DNA from 2 places in the Colwellia sp. MB02u-14 genome. Region 1 is predicted to be linked to the other one. Evidence: riboswitches for the same ligand, from Rfam matches in the RefSeq annotation. Region 1 holds a riboswitch; the other holds the start of a gene.
What was found. A riboswitch is a leader RNA that binds a small molecule or an ion and turns the genes downstream of it on or off. The one in region 1 is predicted to bind cobalamin.
Positions count from the first base shown of each region.

Region 1 (4,440 bases):
AAGTACAATACGCGATAGTACATCAACCCAAATCATGAAAATACCACCAACAAGTGCAGTTAATAAAATGCCAAAAGTAGTGCCCTGAGAAACAAAAAATCGCACAATATGTGGGATCATTAACCCTACAAAGCCAATGCCGCCGCACAAAGACACTAACGTTGCGGTGATCAACGAGCTCAGCACTAACATAACGAGTCGAAAACGATTAACGTTTATACCCAACGTCGTTGCGCTTTCATCACCGAGTAACATGGCATTCAATTGGCGTCGATACGCTAACATCATCACCACACAGCTAATAATAACGACAGCTGGAAACCAAAGTGTTGCCCATTCAGCACGAGAAAAGCTTCCCATCGTCCAGAATAAAACAGCCGTTACCGCCTGGGGATCAGTGTGGTAAAGCAATAAACTGGTAAACGAGCTAAACAGGAATGACAAAGCGACACCTGCCAATAACATCGATTCAACTTGTTGGCTTTGCCGGCGACCAGCGATCATCAACAACATTAACATCGCAATTAAACTGCCTGCAAAAGCGGCAACTGGTGTGACCAAAGAAATAGTACTGCCCAGTAAAACAATCGAAATCACTACACCTAAAGAAGCCCCAGAGGAAATACCAAAAAGATAAGGATCAGCTAAAGGATTTCGCGTTACCGTTTGTAAAATAAGCCCCGATACCGCCAAACCACTGCCCGCTAAAAAAGCCAAAATCGCCCTAGGCATACGTAATTCCCAAATAATACGTTCAAAAAACAAGATGTCTCGTGCGTCTTTATCTGTTGAGAAGCTCGCTAATAAGCTTGAAGTTACATCACTAAAACTAATATCTGCTGCGCCTAAAGATAACGACGCAATAAAGCTGATAATGCCAAAACTTAAGGTAAGGAAAATAATCAACGAATGATTCATTTTAATCATGCGTTAACTCACTGCTCTGTGCTGTTATATCTTGAATGTCGTAGCCGTAAAAATAAGAAATATGGGGAACCTTGTGTTGTGTATGTGTTGAAACTTGCGCGCAAACACCAAAAACATTTGATAACATCTCAGAGGTGATCACCTCTTGTGGCGTTCCTTGCTCAACAAGTTTACCTTTGTCTAATATAATAAGTTGGTCGCACATCGCACTCGCAAGATTTAAGTCATGAAAAGTGGCAATAACAGTTATACCTAATGATTTTGCTAACTCTATAACCTGTATTTGATAACGAACATCAAGATGACTGGTTGGTTCGTCCATGATTAGCAAGCTTGGCGATTGCACAATCGCGCGAGCAATGAGTGCACGTTGCTTCTCGCCACCAGATAAATGTTCAAAATTTTGTAAGGTTTTAGCGACTAAACCCACTTGCTTAATAGCACAGTCTATCTTTTGTTTATCGCTAGGTTGTTCGCGGGTAAATAAACCTTTATGTGGCAGTAAACCCAACGCAACAATGTCGTGCACGGTTAAATTAAAATGGGTAGGAGTTTCTTGTAAGACCACAGCAATATCTTGTGCATATTGATAAGCGTCGTATTGTTGCCAAATATCTTGTTGCTTAAATTTAACCGAACCTGAATCAGGTTTTATGTAGCGATATAAGCAACGAAGCAGACTTGATTTCCCCGCACCATTGGGACCAAGAATACCGGTAAAGCTGCCTTTATTTATAGCAAAAGAAATATCATCTAAGATTAACTGGCCGTCGGCATGCCAATAAACATGCTGCACAGAAAGTAATTCAGTGTTAACTGGAGGTATTGATGAGAATTGCTCGTTGCTACTATTCAAAAAATTGCTACTCCACGTCATTTGCACTTTGGGAGCAGACAAACAGAGCACAATCAATCTCTTAGTCTTTGAAAAGAAGACAAGAGTCGAGCATACAATGTTCGAGTAAACCCGCTCGACTTTGTTGGTTATGCCTACCCTTTAGATAGACTTGTGACTCTTAATTAATGGGTATCCTGACTCAAGCTTTATGGTGTTTAACAAACACTAAAAGGCTTTTACAGTTGCGGGTACAGTTGTGGATTTTTACCACATTCCCACATTAAAAATGAGTTATTTAATTTTATCACGCGATTATGGTCAGCTAGCTAAAAATAGCAAGGTTTAATTGCTATTAAAGCTGATATTATAGACGAACGGTCAACATTTTTACCAAACAATTCTTGGCCAAGCTCTACCTTGTTCATCGGTATAAACCTCAACTTTCACTAAGCCCGCATATGGAATATCAATATGACTCATGTGAGTTGTTCCAGGAATAGGCAGTTTCAGTATTCGTGCAATAAGGTGTTTAATAACACCGCCGTGTGCGACAACTAGAGTATTTCCATGTGGCGCAGTGACTAACCATTGTTGCCACCAAGCATCAACGCGTTGAACAAAATCAATCATTGCTTCGCCATTAGGCGGATTATTTTTCCAAGGGTCTTGCCAAAAATCACCGATGGAAGGTTGTTTACCCATTGGCTTTATTTTCCATAAATCTTCATATTTTTTTCCATCCCAATCACCAAAATCCATTTCTTTAAGCTGACTATCTAGTTGAAGGTGAATATTATTTTTTAATGAGTACCCTTCGGCAAAAATTCTGCAACGTTGCAGCGGCGAACTTATACAGTAAGATATTTCAGGTAATTGCTGGCTCGATTTCCATAGCTGTTGTAAGCCATTTTCAGAAAGTGCCATGTCAGTTTTACCAGCTAAAATACCTGGAGTAGCAATTTCGCCATGGCGTAATAAATATAAAGTGTGTTGATGCACCGCCCATTCCTCTTATATTTTCATCTATACATACTTTACCGGTTAAGTGGCCGTTAAAGTGAACCCGGTGGAAACTAGAGCGCAATAAAATATATTAGCCCATAAAAAACGGCCTTGAATCAATTTTCATTGAATCAAGGCCGTTTGCACATGTTAGTTAACTTTTACTGTTACACCATAAGTGTTACAGATGAGTTAATAACGATTAAAACTTGTAGCGAGCTGTAAACCTTACACTACGAGGTGCTTGGAAGCTTGTAGGCGCTAAAAAGTTTGGATTGATTTCGCTGCCACCACGTGAATAATCTTTCTGTTGATTAACTTCTGTAGCTTCATCAAAATCAAAGATGTTAAATACGTCAATTTTTAACGTTAACTGATCATCTGCCCAATTTGGGATGTAGCTTAAACCAGCATCAACCATATAAGTCCAATCAGTGTCGCCGTAATCGCCACGACTAGATAGCTCAGATTCACCAGTTTCATTTACACAGTAAAAACTTGAAGCGCCGTAACGATCGAAGTTACCTTTATCGAATGATGTAGAACCATCACCTACTAAGAAAGCAGCTTCGCCATTTCTAGCATCTGTTGGTAAGAAACCGTTACAACTTTGTGGTGTACCTGACATAAGGTTAACATTAGCGGTTACCGTTAACTCTTCAGTAAACTGGTAAGCACCATAAACTTTAAACTGATGACGACGATCGTTAGGTAAGTAACCATCAGAACCATCTTGGAAGCGTTTGTGATCGAAATCTTGAGTCGCGCCCGCATCTTCTTGGCCTAAAGTAGAGTTTACATAACCTTCGATGTTACCTTCACTCTTAGAGTAAACATAAGAAGCGTTCATGTACCAACCGTCAGCAAATGCTCTTTCTAACGTTAGTTCAAGACCTTTGTAAGTACGTTTATATTCAGGAATATCAAAGTAATCATTTGATACTGTTTGAGCAGTTACGTCGCCGTCACCATTAGTATCAATGAATAAATTAAGATCTTTACCTGGGTTAACTAATAAACAACCTGACATTGAGTGAACGTCGAAGCCACCTTCTGGAGTTTCCCAATCATTGCCTTCATTAGCCATAGCAAAGCCTTGATCAACACCCCAGTTGTAGAATCCATCATGTGAACACATGTCATCCATACCGTCTTGAATTTCACGGTACATCAACTTAACGCCAGCAGTCCAGTTTTCCATAACTTCTTGTTGGTAACCTAGAATATATTCATCTTGGAACATAGGATCTAAATCAGAAACAGCAATTACACGAGGATCAGGTATTTGATCATCAGTGTAACCACCACCAATTTTCTCGCCTAAACCAATTGGAGCACCGGTAGCAGCATCTATATCGTCATATTTGTAGTAGTACTGAGAACCGGCTTCTTCACGAGTTGCACGGATGTTAGTGTTTGATGCAATTGGAATGTATGAACGACCAAAGGTACCGTAAAATTTCTTCGTTGAATCGCCATCAACATCCCAAGAAAAACCAAGGCGTGGTGCCATTAACTCGTCAGCTTCAACAAACACTTCGCCATTTGCAGCATAGTTAGTGAAAGTTTCATTACGAACACCAAGGTATAACAAAATGTCGTCAGTGATTTGCCAGTTGTCTTCAATGTAGAAAGCTGTGTTTTCTACTTTAAAGCTACCTGATTTTTGATCA
Region 1 covers NZ_JACGUX010000087.1:506,198-510,637, forward strand. The annotation lists gene H4J52_RS18610 (iron ABC transporter permease) at 1-927, opposite strand, end outside; gene H4J52_RS18615 (ABC transporter ATP-binding protein) at 920-1,804, opposite strand; cobalamin riboswitch at 1,932-2,089, opposite strand; gene H4J52_RS18620 (histidine phosphatase family protein) at 2,153-2,764, opposite strand; gene H4J52_RS18625 (TonB-dependent receptor) at 2,970-4,440, opposite strand, start outside.

Region 2 (4,440 bases), 210 kb from region 1:
TATTACTTTGATGAAACAGAGCGCTTTGCCGCATTACGTGAAGGTTATGTAGCTCACATTGAAAACATGTTCAATTTAGCGGGTTTGAAAAATGGTAAAGCTGCCGCTCAAACTATTATGGCAATTGAAACTAAATTAGCGGAGTTTCATTGGACAAAAATTGAGACTCGTGACAGCGATAAGCGTTACAATAAATTTGACGTTACTGACTTAAACACAGTGACTGATGCATTTAACTGGAACGCTTATCTTGCAGCTCAGGGCGTAACAGCACAAAAAGATATAATAATTAACCAACCTTCATTTGTTAAAGGTTTTGGCGAAACATTCGCTGCAACTTCGTTAGCTGATTGGCAAACCTATCTAACCTTCCACACATTAAGTAATTTTGCAGGTTCTTTAACCGCTGATTTAGATAATGAAAATTTTGATTTTTATTCAAAACAATTACGTGGTCAAAAAGAACAACGTCCAATGTGGAAACGTGGTGTTGCGGTTGTGAACAGTAACTTAGGTGAAGTTATTGGTAAAGTTTATGTAGGCCGTCACTTTAAACCAGAAGCTAAAACGCGTATGACACAACTTGTTGAAAACCTACGTGGGGCTTACGGCGCAAGTATTGATGAATTAGAGTGGATGTCTGATGAAACGAAAAAATCTGCTCACGTAAAATTAGCAAGTTTTGACCCTAAAATTGGTTACCCTAATAAATGGATAGATTACTCTGCCCTTGTTATTAAAGGTGATGATTTAGTAGGAAATAGCATGCGTTCAGGTGACGTTTCTCATCAAAAGGAAGTGGCTAAATTGGGTGGACCAATAGACAAGCAAGAATGGGGAATGACACCTCAAACGGTAAATGCTTATTACAATCCAACTAAAAATGAAATTGTATTTCCGGCAGCTATTTTACAACCACCATTTTTCAATTTAGCGGCTGACGACGCTGTTAACTATGGCGGTATTGGCGCTGTTATTGGTCATGAAATGGGCCACGGATTTGACGATCAAGGGAGTAAATACGACGGCGACGGTAACTTACGTAACTGGTGGACTGAAGCAGATTTAGCTGCATTTAAAGTTCGCACTGACGACTTAGTAACACAATACAATGGCTACTCTGTATTTGAAGACTTAAATGTAAACGGTTCTTTAACCTTAGGCGAGAACATCGGTGATTTATCTGGTGTAACTATCGCTTATAAAGCTTACATTGCCTCATTAAATGGTAAAGAAGCTCCTGTAATTGATGGACTTACTGGAGACCAACGTTTCTTCATGGGTTTTGCTCAAGTATGGCGTGGAAAGAAGGTAGAAAAATCGTTACGTAACCAGGTAGCGACAGACCCTCATTCGCCGGGCGAATTCCGCGCATTAGGCTCTTTATCTAACATGCCTGAATTCTACAAAGCGTTTAACATTAAAGAAGGTGACGCTATGTATATTGCTCCTGAAAAACGTGTAAAAATTTGGTAAGCAAAATATTGAGCTAAAGAACAATAAACGAAGACTAAGATGCCAACAAATATTGTTGGCATTTTTTATGACTTTACACTGACTAAAAATAAAATATAGCGGCACAAAGTTAACCGCATAAATAGTAAATCAACAGCCTTTAACACCTCTACATATTGTAAATAAATATAAATATCGTAAACTAGCTACACGTAAAGTATTTAGGGAATAAGGTGTAAACCTTAACTGTACCCGCAACTGTAAATTGTCTACTGTTTTATAAGGATTCAATGAGTCAGCATACCTAATGACTTTAATAGCAGAAATTTTAAGATCAATAAAATCGTGCGGGAACACGCGGTAACTTGCTACTCGTTAAGGACTATCCTTAACGCTAGCCTTGCCTTTTTTCCTCTTTAAAATCACTATAATCACAACAGGAATACTCATGGTTGACGAAACACAAAAAAGCGAAAAACATCAAGCGCGCATGCAAAAAGTCAAAGACAAAGTTGATGCTAGAGTTGACGCGGCAACAGATGAACGCGGTATATTAATTGTTATCACAGGCAATGGTAAAGGTAAATCAACATCAGGGTTTGGTACACTAACTCGTGCAGTTGGTCATGGCTTGAATGCTGCCGCAATTCAATTTATAAAAGGCACTTGGGCTTGTGGAGAAAGAAATGTTCTTGAGAAACTTGGCGTACCTTTTCATGTTATGGCAACCGGTTTTACTTGGAATACACAAGATAAAACCGCTGACATTACTGCAGCGAAAATTGTGTGGGAAGAAGCTAAGAAACTATTAGCTGATGAAAGTGTTGATGTTGTGTTACTTGACGAACTAACCTACATGCTGTCATTTAAATACCTTGATCTTGATGAAGTGCTTGATGCCATAGCGAATCGTCCCCCGATGCAACATGTGATAGCCACCGGCCGTGGTGCGCATCGTTCATTACTCGAACTCGCAGATACAGTCAGTGAAGTACAATCAATAAAACATGCTTTTGATAACAATATAAAAGCGCAAAAAGGCATTGATTGGTAAGAGAAAATCATTACTTATAAAGCCTAATATTCCTGCAAAAAATGACATATAGCAAGCAAGAACGTTTTATAAAACAGGATATCGAAGAACAGACTAAACATAAAAAAGCCCATGTAATATGGGCTTTTTTAAATGTTCAATGCTAGCTGTTAGCGTTCACTAAACACAAATTCTATTTAAGCTTGTCGCAACATCTATAGATACTTTTTGCTGTTGCTCAGCATGTTGCGCAACAGAACTTAAGCCATTCGTTATATCTTGGCTCAATGAAGCAACTTCAGCCATATTCGTATTAACCGACGCTGTAGATTGCTGCTGCTGTTCAGTGCCACTCGCAATTTGGGACGTTAGCGCATTAACTTCATTAAACACACGCCCTATTTGTTCTAGCGCTTCAACAACTTCAGCAGAATGCGTTAAGCTGTCTTGTGTCAAAATTTGACCACGAGAGATTGCCGTCACTGCATTCGTTGATTTTTCTTGTAAACCTTCCACCATAGAATGGATTTCAACGGTTGCTTCTTGTGTTCGATGAGCGAGCGCTCTTACTTCATCTGCAACAACCGCAAAGCCTCGACCTTGTTCACCGGCTCTTGCCGCTTCAATCGCAGCATTTAAGGCCAATAAGTTTGTTTGATCTGCGATACCACGAATAACGTCAAGTACAGAACCAATATTAGAACATTCAGTTTGTAATAAAGCTAAATCGGTAGCCATTTCAGTAACTTCTTCAGAAAAAGCCTCAATTGTTTGCTGGCTGGTATTTGAGGAGGTCATGCCTTGCGATAAAATAGCAATGACTTGATTTGTTGTTTCGCTCACCTGTGAAGCGCTGTCTGAAAGTATGCTAGAGGTTGAAGCGACCTCATCAATAGAGTGTGCCATTAACGCTATTTGACGAGCAGAATCGTCAACGGCTTTAACGGAGTCGGTCATTTGTGTGGCCAGTAAAAAGGAACCTTCTTTTAATGATTCAGATTCCGTACGTAACTCCGCAAGCACGTCTGACAAGTTACCAATAAATGAACTGAGTTCATTCGTCACAGTGGCCAGTTCATCATTACCTTTGTCAATTAGCGGCCCAGGAGGTGCCTGTTTGGTACTAACGACAAGTGTAAGATAGTGTTGTAGTCTTGTTAATCGAGATGACAGCTGCTTTTCAATAAATATATACCCTGATATTAATTGGGCAATCACTAAAAAAGAGAGTATACCGATAACTGTTGACTGGCTTAGCTCATCAGTAAATAGCAGTACAAATAGCAGGGCTAATAATCCAACAGCCGCAGTTGGTATAAGTAATTTCACGCTTAAGCGAGTAAACATAGAGTATCCATCGTGTTAGTTTAAAAAACAGCCTAAATTTAAGCTACTTGGCTTTATTACGTTATAAATTACCTATTATTTGCTGTTTTAGCTAACAATATTTGTTAATTTTAATTATTGATCAAAAAAACCATTTTATTTTAGCTATCCTTAAACGAATTAATGGTTCATCACTCAGATAAAATATAAATAGGAAATCAATATATGTCTATCATCGCAATTTTTATGGGATATCGACTTCTAAAACTTTATACATAAAAACCACATCATCAAAAGCCTGACTATTGAACTTTTATTGACTCCATCTAAATCGCCGCCTTTTTTAGTTTACGGTTGCATTTAATTTTACTGAGTCAGAAGAATAAAACCAGATTTTTAACTATTTTATTCTTTACCTTAAGCACTTTTTTCTGTTTTTACTCGACTGTGTCGAACAGCTACCGTTGTCATTAGCCTGCTTACATTGAATTTCAATTGTGACGATTACACCTACGTTATTAACGAAAGAGATATACGTCATAAATAATTGATCTGACATTTTTCTTTCACTTCACTCGGTATTCTCATAAAATCAATCTATCGATTATTTATCAAGGTATTCCGTG
Region 2 covers NZ_JACGUX010000087.1:295,062-299,501, forward strand. The annotation lists gene H4J52_RS17675 (M13 family metallopeptidase) at 1-1,476, shown strand, start outside; cobalamin riboswitch at 1,638-1,782, shown strand; gene cobO (cob(I)yrinic acid a,c-diamide adenosyltransferase) at 1,904-2,509, shown strand; gene H4J52_RS17685 (methyl-accepting chemotaxis protein) at 2,669-3,835, opposite strand; gene can (carbonate dehydratase) at 4,438-4,440, shown strand, end outside.
Region 2: linked by a shared signal. The riboswitch ahead of cobO (cob(I)yrinic acid a,c-diamide adenosyltransferase) and the one ahead of H4J52_RS18615 (ABC transporter ATP-binding protein) in region 1 are both predicted to bind cobalamin.